Regions from separate parts of the Mesorhizobium sp. M0800 genome, predicted to be linked through region 3. Evidence: predicted binding sites of a transcription regulator. Region 3 holds the regulator's gene; each other region holds the start of a gene.
The links. Region 3 encodes PhoB, which activates phosphate uptake and scavenging genes when phosphate is short. Its sites were predicted from a motif close to TGTCATNNANCTGTCAT; they were not measured.
Positions count from the first base shown of each region.

Region 1: phnC (phosphonate ABC transporter ATP-binding protein) is a predicted target of PhoB. The motif match lies at 2,390-2,406, and genes of this name have one in related genera.
Region 2: olsB (l-ornithine N(alpha)-acyltransferase) is a predicted target of PhoB. The motif match lies at 2,643-2,659, and genes of this name have one in related genera.

Region 1 is NZ_JAMYOZ010000002.1:15,749-19,898, reverse strand. It holds gene phnK (phosphonate C-P lyase system protein PhnK) at 1-662, shown strand, start outside; gene phnL (phosphonate C-P lyase system protein PhnL) at 889-1,596, shown strand; gene NKI18_RS02515 (DapH/DapD/GlmU-related protein) at 1,593-2,210, shown strand; gene phnC (phosphonate ABC transporter ATP-binding protein) at 2,488-3,336, shown strand; gene phnD (phosphonate ABC transporter substrate-binding protein) at 3,427-4,150, shown strand, end outside.
Region 2 is NZ_JAMYOZ010000002.1:76,417-80,566, forward strand. It holds gene NKI18_RS02790 (fatty acid desaturase) at 1-418, opposite strand, end outside; gene NKI18_RS02795 (hypothetical protein) at 545-748, opposite strand; gene grpE (nucleotide exchange factor GrpE) at 984-1,619, shown strand; gene olsB (l-ornithine N(alpha)-acyltransferase) at 1,704-2,579, opposite strand; gene NKI18_RS02810 (PAS domain-containing hybrid sensor histidine kinase/response regulator) at 2,729-4,150, opposite strand, start outside.
Region 3 is NZ_JAMYOZ010000025.1:80,225-84,374, forward strand. It holds gene pstB (phosphate ABC transporter ATP-binding protein PstB) at 1-724, shown strand, start outside; gene phoU (phosphate signaling complex protein PhoU) at 757-1,464, shown strand; gene phoB (phosphate regulon transcriptional regulator PhoB) at 1,481-2,170, shown strand; gene NKI18_RS24565 (ROK family protein) at 2,180-3,424, opposite strand; gene xylF (D-xylose ABC transporter substrate-binding protein) at 3,711-4,150, shown strand, end outside.

The sequences.
Region 1 (4,150 bases), on a different contig from region 3:
GCGAATCCGGTTCCGGCAAGACGACTTTGCTCAACTGCCTGTCAACTCGACTGCTGCCCAGCTCCGGCACCGCCAGCTACCGGATGCGCGACGGCCAGTTTCGCGAACTCTACCGCATGAGCGAGGCCGAGCGCCGCTTCCTGATGCGCACCGATTGGGGTTTTGTCCATCAGAACCCGGCCGACGGGCTGCGCATGACGGTGTCGGCCGGCGCCAATGTCGGCGAGCGGCTGATGGCGGTCGGCGACCGTCACTATGGCAGGATCCGCGCAACGGCGGTCGACTGGTTGTCTCGTGTCGAGATCGACGAAGACCGCATCGACGACGAGCCGCGCGCCTTCTCCGGAGGCATGCGCCAGCGCCTGCAGATCGCCCGCAACCTCGTCACCGGGCCGCGGCTGGTGTTCATGGACGAGCCAACCGGCGGCCTCGACGTCTCGGTGCAGGCGCGCCTGCTCGATCTGTTGCGCGGCCTGGTCACCGATCTCGGCCTGGCCGCCATCGTCGTCACCCACGATCTCGCCGTGGCGCGGCTGTTGTCGCAGCGCATGATGGTGATGAAGGACGGCCGCGTCGTCGAAAGCGGCCTCACCGACCGCGTCCTCGACGATCCGCGCGCGCCTTATACCCAGTTGCTTGTCTCCTCGATTCTGCAGGTGTGACGATGATTGCTCCGGCGTACCCCCCTCTGGCCTGCCGGCCATCTCCCCCTCAAGGGGGGAGATTGGATGTCGTCACCGCCTACGCCAATCATCGACGCTGCAAAGCGGATGGGACATCGAAGTTGCCGATCTCCCCCCTTGAGGGGGAGATCGCCGGCAGGCCAGAGGGGGGTGCTCAGGCGAAGACATTGCGGGCCGGCGAAGCGCCGAACGGGAGAACCCTCTGATGGCAACCCCGCTCGTTGTCTCCGATGTCGCGAAGAGCTTCACCATGCATCTGCGCGACGGCATCAAACTGCCGGTGGTCGCCGGTGTCTCGTTCGCGATCAGGGCCGGCGAATGCGCCGTGCTCGGCGGCCCGTCCGGCGCCGGCAAGAGCTCGATCCTGAAAATGCTCTACGGAAATTATGCCGCCGATGAAGGCCAGATCATCGTCCAGCACGAGGGCGGGCTCATCGATCTCGCCTCGGCCAGCCCGCGCACCGTGCTTGCCGTGCGCCGGCTTACCATCGGCTATGTCAGCCAGTTCCTGCGCACCGTGCCGCGTGTCTCTGCGCTCGATGTCGTGGCCGAACCGCTGGTCGAGCGCGGCGAGGAGCGCGAGGTCGCGCACGGCAAGGCACGTGCCTTGCTGGCGCAGCTCAACCTGCCGGAAAAGCTCTGGGCGCTGCCGCCGGCGACGTTCTCCGGCGGTGAACAGCAGCGCGTCAACATCGCGCGCGGCTTCATCACCGAGCACCCGATCCTGCTGCTCGACGAGCCGACCGCTTCGCTCGACGCCAGGAACCGCGATGTGGTGATTTCCCTGATCGCCGCCAAGAAGGCGGCGGGCGTCGCTTTGCTCGGCATCTTCCACGACCACGACGTGCGCGAGGCGGTGGCCGACCGCATCATCGACGTGACCGCCTTCGCCGCCGGAAAAATTGCCGCATGACCAGGAAACTGTCGGAGGCGCCGGTGATCCACGAGACGGCGGAAGTAGAGAACTCAACGCTTGGCCGCTGGACCGAGATCGCCGAGCGCTGCCGGGTTTCCGAAAGCACGCTCGGCGACTATTCCTACATGATGCAGGACTGCGGCGTCTGGTGCGTGACGATCGGCAAATTCGCCAACATCGCCGCCAGCGTGCGCATCAACGCCACCAACCACCCGACCTGGCGGCCGACGCTGCACCACTTCACCTATCGCGCCTCGGACTACTGGGACGACGCCGAGCACGAGAGCGAATTCTTTGCCCAGCGCCGCGCCAAACGCGTCTCTATCGGCCACGACACCTGGCTTGGCCACGGCTCGACCATCCTGCCCGGCGTCACCGTCGGCGATGGTGCAGCAGTCGGCGCCGGCGCGGTGGTGTCGAAGGACGTCGCGCCCTACACCGTCGTCGCCGGCGTACCGGCCAAGCCGATCCGCGAACGCTTCGACCGCCGCACCGCGGAGCGCTACCAGGCGCTCGCCTGGTGGGACTGGGACCATGCAAGGCTGCGCGCCGCGCTCGACGATTTTCGGGAATTGTCGGCGGAGGCGTTTCTGGAGAAATATGGCGGCTAAGGGATCGTGGACGGTGAATGGTGAATAGTGAATGGCGGGACGGATAGGTTTCGAGGCTTAGGGAAGCCTCTCTTGCCACCATTCACTATTCACTATTCACTATTCACTATTCACCATTCACCATTCACCATTCGAGCTTCTCGCGCCGAGTTGATCCCGCCCCGCTCCAGGCTGTGGGCAGTAACAAAACTGACATCGTTCCGACACTGCAGGTTCATGCGGCTGCGCTAGCCAGGGTAAACAGACCTTCAATTGCGATTGGACTGGAGCCTGCACCATGTCAGCTACGCTCGAAATCCGCGGCGTCACCCGCCGGTTCGGCAAGAACACCGCCGTCAGCAATGTTCACATCGCGATTCCGCAAGGCCAGATGGTCGGCATCATTGGCCGCTCCGGCGCCGGCAAATCGACGCTGCTGCGCATGATTAACCGCCTCATCGAGCCCAGCCAGGGATCCATCCTGTTCAACGGCGTCGAGGTCTCCGGGTTGCGCGGCTCGCCGCTCCGGCGCTGGCAGCGCGACTGCGCCATGATCTTCCAGCAGTTCAATCTCGTGCCGCGCCTCGATGTGCTTACCAATGTGCTGCTCGGCCGGCTCAACCACCGCTCGACGCTGTCCAACCTGTTTGGCATGTTCTCCCGCGGTGAATGCGCGGAAGCGGTTGCAGCCCTCGAGCGCCTCGACATCGCCCGCACCGCCCTGCAGCCGGCCGGCACGCTTTCCGGCGGCCAGCAGCAGCGCGTTGCGATTGCGCGCGCCATGATGCAGCAGCCGAAGGTGTTGCTGGCGGATGAGCCGATTGCCTCGCTCGATCCGCTCAACGCCAAGGTGGTGATGGATTCGCTGCAGGACATCAATTTGCGCGAGGGCATCACCGTCATCACAAATCTGCATACGCTGGATACGGCCCGCACCTACTGCAACCGCATCATCGGCATGGCCGCCGGCAAGGTTGTCTTCGACGGCCCGCCCGAAGCCCTCAACCGCGAGGCCGTGCGCATGGTCTACGGCGCCGACAGCAATGGCGGCGAAATCTCCGAGGCCATCACCTCCACCAGTGTCGCCATCAAACAGAAAATCGCTGCATCCGCCGGACCGCTCGAGCCCGCATTCCCGGGATATTGAGAACGGCCTGATCGCCCGCCCGCGTCAAAGGCACCTGTCAAAAAATTCGAACGCTACCGGCGCGAGGCCGGGACCAACAGGAGAGAGATAATGTTCAGGAAGATGGTTTTTGGTGCCGTTTCATTGCTCGCCATCGCGGCAAGCGCCGCTCACGCCCAGGATATCAAGGAATTCCGCATCGGCATCCTTGGCGGTGAAAACGAAGCGGACCGGCTGCGCAACTTTCAGTGCCTCGCCGATCACCTGAAGTCCGAATTCGGCTTCGAGAAGGTCTCGCTGTTCCCGGCCGCCGACTATGACGGCGTTATCCAGGGCCTGCTCGGCGGCACGCTCGATTTCGCAGAGCTTGGCGCGTCGGGCTATGCCAGCGTCTACCTCAAGGATCCGAACGCCGTGACCCCGATCCTCACCACCCAGCAGACCGACGGCGCGACCGGCTATTATTCGATCGGCCTTGCGCTGAAGTCGTCCGGCATCACCGACATCAAGTCGGCCAAGGGCAAGAAGCTCGGCTATGCCGACCCGGATTCGACCTCCGGCTACCTGATCCCGCTGACCCAGATCCCGAAGGACACCGGCGCTTCGAACGAAACCTTCTTCGCCTCGACCCAGTTCAATGGCGGCCACGAGAACAACCTTCTAGCGGTTCGCGACGGCAAGGTCGATGTTGCGGTTGACGATTCCTCGGGCATCGGCGACTTCAAGAACGGCTACACCTCCGGCACCTTCCACAAGGAAGTCGCCAAGGGCGCCGTGGACCCCAACGATTTCGTCGAAGTCTGGCGCTCCGGCTTGATCCCGAACGGACCGCTGG
Region 2 (4,150 bases), on a different contig from region 3:
CGGCGACGGTCAGTGTCTTGATGTCGCCGGTGCCGCGCTCGTCGAGATTGCCGGCGCTGGCGTGATGGGTTGCGTGGGCGCGGCGCCAGCAATCGTAGGGCGTCAGCGTCAGCACGCCAAGGACGCGGCCGATCCAGTCGTCGGCATAGCGATTGGCAAAGAAGGAGCCGTGGCCGCAATCGTGCTGGATCATGAAGATCCGCACCAGAAAGCCGGCGGCCGGAAGGATGAGGACCAGACCCCACCAATGGCCATAGGCATAAGCGGCCGAGGACAATCCCCACAGCGTGGCGAAAGGAATGAGGGTGATGGCGAGTTCGACGGCGCTGCGACGCCTGTCGGGCTTTTTATAGCGCGACAGGATTTTCAACCAGGCGCGCTTGCTGTTTGCCACAGCTTCGGGGGAAATCATGTTCATCATGAAACATAGGCGGAGCAGGGCGCTGCCGCAAGGCGGCGATCACGCAAAGTTACTGCGGGTAAATGTCGCGCGATGGCGAGGAATTGCGGCCGCAATCGCAGGTCGCGTTGCTGGCGACGGTGTCTACCGATGGCGCCCGCCTGCGACCACCTTGGCTTCGACGCCGTCCAGGCGGTCGAGCAATTCCTTCAGACGGTCGGGAATATCGGACTCCGTGCGGAAGGCCGGCAAGGTGCGCAGAAAGCGCTTAGTCGCCTCGGTGCCGAGCTGGCGCCGGATATCGGCGGCGAGCCCGACGCGTTTTTCGCCATTCCTGCGGGGCATCATCCAAAATCCTGTGTCGGCTTCGAAACTCTTCCAAGGGAGGAATGGTTCCCGCATTGTAGCATGCTGGCAAGCAAAGCCGTCGGGTACGGTAAAGTTTGAATTAAAATCGAGAGGTCTGCGCCGTCCGCAATCAAGCAGCGACAGCGGCTGCAGTATCGCTTGCCCCTTGATTTTTGGCCGCCAAACCTCGATATCGGGCGCAAATCACACCATTCGAAAATGACGGGAAACGGCGATGAGCGACCAGGCAAAAGACGAACGCGCGCCCGATGAAGCCGAGAAGACCGAGGCTGCCGCGGAGCCAAGGGAAGGTAGCGTCGACGGCGACTATGAAGCGCTTGTGCGGCTTCTGAAGGAAAACGAAGAGCTGAAGGATCGCGTGCTGCGCGTCGCGGCCGACATGGAGAACTTGCGTCGCCGCACCGCCCGCGACGTCCACGATGCGCGCGCCTATGCGGTTGCCAATTTTGCCCGCGACATGCTTTCGGTGTCAGACAATCTGCGCCGTGCGCTGGATGCCATCCCGGAGGAGGCCAAGGCTTCGGGCGATGCCGGCTTCAAGGCGCTGATCGACGGCGTCGAGATCACCGAGCGCGCCATGCTGTCGGCGCTGGAACGCCACGGCGTGAAGAAGCTCGAGCCCGAGGGCGAGAAATTCGATCCGAATTTCCACCAGGCGATGTTCGAGGTGCCCAATCCCGACGTACCGGCCAACACGGTCGTGCAGGTCGTGCAGCCCGGCTATTCGATCGGCGAGCGTGTTCTGCGGCCGGCCATGGTCGGCGTCGCCAAGGGCGGCCCCAAGCATGTCGCAAGCGAAGCGCCAGTGGAGCCGGGGCCAGTCAACGAGCAGGCCGAGAAGGATGCGTGAATGGTGAATGGTGAATAGTGAATGGTTAGTAGTGAGTAGCCAATTGCTGCTCCAGCAGTCAGTGCTATTCCCTTACTGCCCTACTCAGGCCGCAAACCGCTGCGCTTCTCCGCCATAATAATTGACGTAGCGGGCACCGATCTCCTTGACCGGCATCACCACGAACACGTCGACCGTCGAGAATTCACGGTCGATGACGCAACCGTCGCCGATGCGCGCGCCGACGCGCAGATAGCCCTTGACCAGCGGCGGCATCGCGGCGATCGCCGCCTTGGTATTGACGGCCTCGATCGGCATCAGATCCATGGAACAATAGCGCCCGGCGACGGCACGCACGTCCCATGATGAATTCGTCCGGCAGTGGTGGGCAAGATAGGTCAGCGCCTCCGCATGTGCCGCAGGCACGGTGCCGTGGAACGACGCGCAGCCGGTCATCACGCCGATGCCGTAATGGTTGATGTAGGCCCAGATGCCTTGCCACAGCGCCTCGATGGTGCGCTTCGAGCGGTATTCCGGCAGAACGCAGGAGCGGCCGAGCTCGAGGAAGCGCTGGCCGGGATGCCGCGCGATCAGCTTGGTCAGTTCGAATTCGCCTTCGGAATAGAAGCCGCCGGCGGCCGCGGCAATCTCCTGCCGCAGCAGGCGGTAGGTGCCGACGATGCGGCGATGCTCGGGGCCGGAAAGCGAAGTATCGAAGACCAGCAGATGATCGCAGAGGGGATCGAAGCGATCGGCATCGCGGCGGTCCTGCATCTGGAACAGGTCCTTCCTGGCACCAAGCTCGTCGTAGAACACCCGGTAGCGCACTTCCTGCGCGGCAGCGATCTCGGCCTCGTTGCGGGCGAGCCGCACTTCGAGATTGCCGATGCGGCCGAGCGATGCGCCTTTTATGACGGCATCGGCGTTCCGGCCGACGAGCAAAGGCCCGCTGGCGTTCGGCCGAGCATCACATTCCGGCATGACTGTATGCACGAGTGATTCTCCTTCGAGCCATCCCTCTTGGCACGGGGATACGGTGTAGGTGCAACAGGATTGTGACAGTACCGTGATACGCCTCTGCGGGCAATACTTCGTCGGCTGGGTAATCTATCAACCGTCTATGTTGTGCCTCAGGCGGCCGCTTGCCCTTCGACCGCATGAACCAGGGCATCGGGGTCGAGCGGCTTGGTGACGAAGCCGCTGGCACCGTGAGCGAGCACGGCGTGGCGGGTCTTTTCCTGGCTGTCGGCCGACAGCACCATGATCGGCACCGGCGGCACCGCGGTCTCCTCCTCATGGCGGCGGATGGCGGCGATGGCGTCCAGGCCGTCCATGACAGGCATATGCAAGTCCATCAGCACCACGTCGTAACGGTGCTTGTGGCCGGTGCTGATGACCGCCTCGACGGCGGCCTTGCCGTTGCCGACCACTTTCACGCGATGCCCGGCCTTCAGCAGCGTGGCGCGGGCCAGCATGGCGTTGATGTCGTTGTCCTCGGCGATCAGCACCGACAGGCCCTGCTGGCGGGCGCCAATGGCGTGCCCCGCCTGCGCGCCGCGCTTTTGCAGTTGCGGCTCGGCGATGACCGGCGCGTGGCTGGTCAAAAGCACGCGCAGCAATGTCTCGCCGCGCACCGGCCTCGCAAGGAAGGTGGCGTAACCATTGGCACGGAACTCGCCAAGCATGCCACGGTCGGTCGGTGCGATCAGCGTCACTGCCTCGCAATCGGCAAATCCGCTCTGGCGCAGGCGCCTGAGCAGCCTGCCGTCGCTTTGCTCCATGGCAGCATCAATCAGCAGCACGTCGCAGCTCTCGGCGAAAGGGGTGGCCTGGGCGGCGGCGGTGGCCAGATCGACCGTGCCGCCATTGGCGCGAATGGTGCGGGCGAGGGCTTCGGCCTCGACCAGGTTCTTCGATACGATCACCGCATGCCGGCCCGACAGCGCGTCCTGGCGGATCTGCGGCGCCTCGACGGCGGAAATAGCGGGAATCTCGAAGACGAATTCGGACCCCTGGCCAAGCCGGCTCGACACAGAGATAGTGCCGCCCATGGCGATCACCAGGCGTTTGGAAATGGCGAGACCGAGGCCGGCACCGCCATGCGCACGGGTCGAGGTGCCGTCAGCCTGTTCGAAGTCCTCGAATATGCGCTCCATGTCCTCCTCGCGCAGACCGGGGCCGGTGTCGGTGATGGTGAAGCGGATGCGGTCGGTGGTTTCGGTGCGGACGCGGGCGATGCTTGCCAGGACGCCGCCGCTGTCGGTGAACTTGACGGCGTTGCCGATGAGATTGAGCAGCACCTGCCTGACCCTGCCGGGGTCGGCGGTGATCAGCTGCGGCACGTTGGGTTCGACATGGCAGCCGAGGCCGATATCCTTGGCAAAAGCCCGCGCCGCCAAAAGCTCGATGACATTGTCGGCGATCTCGCGCACCGACATCGGCTGCGGTTCGGGATCGAAGCGGCCGGCCTCGATCTTGGAGTAGTCGAGCAGGTCCTCGATCAGCGCCAGCAGCGCGCTGGCCGAGGTCGAGATGGCGCCGACATAGGTCCG
Region 3 (4,150 bases):
CTTCTACTACGGCCAGAGCAAGGCGCTGAAGGACATCAGCCTGTCGCTGCCTGAGCGCAGTGTCACGGCCTTCATCGGCCCTTCGGGCTGCGGGAAATCGACGCTGCTGCGTGTGTTCAACCGCATCTATGAGCTCTACCCAAAACAGACGGCCGAGGGCCAGGTGCTGCTCGACGGCAAGAACATTCTCGACCGGTCGCAGGATCTCAACCTCCTCAGGACCAAGATCGGCATGGTGTTCCAGAAGCCGACGCCGTTCCCGATGTCGATCTACGAGAACATCGCCTTCGGCGTCAGGCTCTACGAGAACCTCGGCAAGTCCGAGATGGACGGCCGCGTCGAACAGGCGTTGAAGCGCGCCGCGCTGTGGAGCGAGGTCAAGGACAAGCTCAACGCCAGCGGCTTGAGCCTGTCCGGCGGCCAGCAGCAGCGGCTCTGTATCGCCCGCACCGTGGCCGTGAAGCCGGAAGTCATTCTGCTCGACGAACCGGCTTCGGCCCTCGACCCGCTGTCGACTGCCAAGATCGAGGAACTGATCGACGAATTGCAAGCCGACTACACGATCGTCATCGTCACCCACAACATGCAGCAGGCGGCGCGTGTGTCGCGCCAGACCGCCTTCATGTATCTGGGTGAACTGGTCGAGTTCGACCGGACCGAGAAGATCTTCACGTCGCCCCGCGAGAAGCGCACGCAGGACTACATCACTGGCCGCTTCGGCTGAGCCGTTCCGATCATGCATATGAGGACAGGACCATGGGCGAACACACAGTCGCTTCTTTCGACGAGGATCTCGAGCAGATCAGCAAGCTGATCCGCGACATGGCCGACCTCGCCGGTTCGATGGTCGGCGGGGCGACCAAGGCCCTGTTGAATTCCGACAACGTGCTGGCGCAACGCGTCGTTTCCGACGACGCCATCATGGATGCGCGTCAACGCGAACTGGACGACCGCGCCATCACCCTGATCGCCAAACGCCAGCCGATGGCCCACGATCTTCGCCATGTGGTCGGAGCGATCCGCATGGCGGGCGACCTCGAACGCATCGGCGACCTTGCCAAGAATATCGCCAAGCGCGTGAGTGCGGTCGGCCTCAGCGCCACGCCGCGGGACCTGTCGCATTCCATCGACGCGATGGCGCAGCTGGTTCTCATCCAGGTGCAGGGTGTCATCGAGGAATATGCTGCAGGCGATGCGGCCGCGTTGGCCAAGCTGCGTGCCGCCGACGAGCGCATCGACGTCAAATACACGTCCGTGTTCCGCGAGCTCTTGACCTACATGATGGAAGATCCGCGCAACATCACCGCTTGCACGCACCTGCTGTTCTGCGCCAAGAATCTGGAGCGGATCGGCGACCATGTCACCAACATCGCCGAAAATGCGTATTATGTGCTGACCGGCGAGCAATTGCCGGTCAATCGTCCGAAGCAGGACGAAACGACAATGTCCGCACCGGTGACATGATGGGGGTGCCCAGCCGATGATCGCACCACGCATAATGGTGGTGGAGGACGAGGAGCCGTTGGGTGTGCTGCTCCGCTACAATCTCGAATCCGAAGGCTACCAGGTCGAGGTGGTGACACGCGGCGACGAAGCCGAGATCCGTTTGCAGGAGAATGTGCCCGACCTTTTGGTGCTCGACTGGATGATACCAGCGGTTTCCGGCATCGAGCTCTGTCGTCGGTTGCGGGTGCGCCCCGAAACCGAGCGGCTGCCGATCATCATGCTGACCGCGCGCGGCGAGGAGAGCGACCGGGTGCGCGGTCTTTCGACCGGCGCCGACGACTATCTGGTGAAACCGTTTTCGACACCAGAATTCATGGCCAGGGTCAAGGCGCTGCTGCGGCGCGCCAAGCCGGAAGTGCTGTCCAGCGTGCTGAAGGTCGGCGACATCGTGCTCGATCGCGAATCGCACAGGGTCTATCGCAAGAAGAGCGAAATCAGGCTCGGGCCGACCGAATTCCGGCTGCTCGAGTTCATGATGCGGCATCCGGGCCGTGTCTTCTCGCGCAGCCAGTTACTCGATAATGTCTGGGGCGAGACAATCTACATCGACGAACGCACCGTCGACGTGCATGTCGGGCGGCTGCGCAAAGCCGTCAACAACGGCCGGATGCCGGATGTCATCCGCACCATCCGCGGTGCCGGCTATGCGATCAGGGAAGATTGACCCGCCTGGTCAGGCTACGTTCTTTCTGACGCTGGGCCTCATTTGCGCGCCCGGCGCGAAAATCTCCTGGTCGACGAAGCTTAACGCCCGCATCGCGCAGCCTTCGCGGATCAGCGGCAATTCGTTCGGCTCTGTATCGAAGGAGATCGAGCCTGAATGCTGACCGCCGGCGGTCTGGGCGATTGCCTTCCGCAAGGCCGGCTCGATCAGATCGAAGGCGGCGGCACTGGCGCCGACCATCGCGACCGGTGCCGGATCGATCAGCGCGAACAGCGAGCCGAGACCGAAACCCAGCGCCTCGCCGGCCTTGCGGTAGGCCTCGCGTTCCGGCCCATCTTTCTCGCGCGCCCGAGCCGCCAGTGCTCGCATGTCGGCGTCGCTGACGTCGGCGACCGGTTCGCTGTCGTCGCTCATCTGCCTGGCGTTGCGCCAGATGGCGTAGTTGCCGGCATAGGCCTCGATGCAGCCGCGCCGCCCGCAACGGCAGAGCGCGCCGCCCGGACGATGGATCATGTGGCCAAATTCGCCGCCCGAGGAATGCGTCCCGGTGAACAGTTCGCCCTTCAGCACCAGCCCCATGCCGATGCCATGCGAAAGCAGGATGGCGATGAAGTCGTCGCGATAGCGATCCGGATTGCGCCAGCGCAAAGCCACCGCCATCATGTTGCAGTCGTTCTCCACCGTTGCCGGGATGCCGAATTCGCCCTCCAGCATGTCGGCAAAGGCGATGTCGGTCTGCGGCGTGATCGGCGACCACAGCATGGCGCGTGCAGGGGAGTCGGTAATGCCCTGAATCGCCAGGGCGATGCGGGCGACACTGCGGACGTCAAGGTCTGGATCCTGCAGCCGGCGCCGGACGATGGCCATGCATTCACGGATCAGCTCGTCGCGCGGCATGGTCAGCGTGTCCAGCCGGCGCTGTTCCTCGGCGACCACCTGTCCCGTATAGTCGATAATGGCGGCCGACAGGAAATTCAGCGACAACACCACGGTCAGCACCGCCGCCGCTTCCGGGTTGAGGGCGAGGCCGACCTGCGGACGACCGCGTTTCAACGAAACGGGCTCACTTGCCTTGCTCTCGGCGAGGATGCCTTCCCGTATCAGGTCGGAAGAGATCGCCGATATGGTCGAATGACTGAGGCCGGTGGTAGCTGCGATCTCAGTACGCGATGGCTGGCCGGCCCGGCGCACCGCCGAGATCACCATCGCCCGGTTGCGCCGGCGCAAATCGTCATGGCGGATTCCGACCGACATTGTTTTGCTTTCCTCCCGGTTGCCGCGGCCGCTCATGAACCGGAAGCCGTCGGTAATGTCCGACAAATAGTGTCGGATGCAGGCAAATAGTGTCAGATGCAGGTGGCGCTGTCATCGTTTATTCCGACGCTCGAAAAAACTCGCAGAGTCATCAAAATCCATCAGAATCGATGTTGACAGCAGCCGGAGATCGGGCCAGTATTTTTTCGAGGCTCGAAAAAATTAGAGCTTCTAAGCTGGTCTTTGAGCCAATTGGTCACGCCGTACGCGGCGCAGGGAGGATATGATGAAGAAATTCACGACCGCCATTCTGGCGGGTGTCGCCATGACGCTGGCGCTGGCGTCGGCGGCGCAGGCTAAAGACAAGGTCATCGGCGTTTCCTGGTCGAACTTCCAGGAAGAGCGCTGGAAGACAGACGAGGCCGCAATGAAGGCGGCCATCGAGGCCGCAGGCGACAAGTATATTTCCGCCGACGCACAGTCCAACCCCGGCAAGCAGCTCACCGACGTCGAGAGCCTGATCTCGCAGGGCGCCAACGCACTGATCATCCTGGCGCAGGACGCCTCGGCCATCGGGCCGGCCGTGCAGAAGGCACTGGACGAAGGCATCCCGGTCGTCGGCTATGACCGGCTGATCGAGAACAAGGACGTGTTCTATCTGACCTTCGACAACAAGGAAGTCGGCCGCATGGAGGCCCGCGAAGTCTTCAAGGTGAAGCCGGAAGG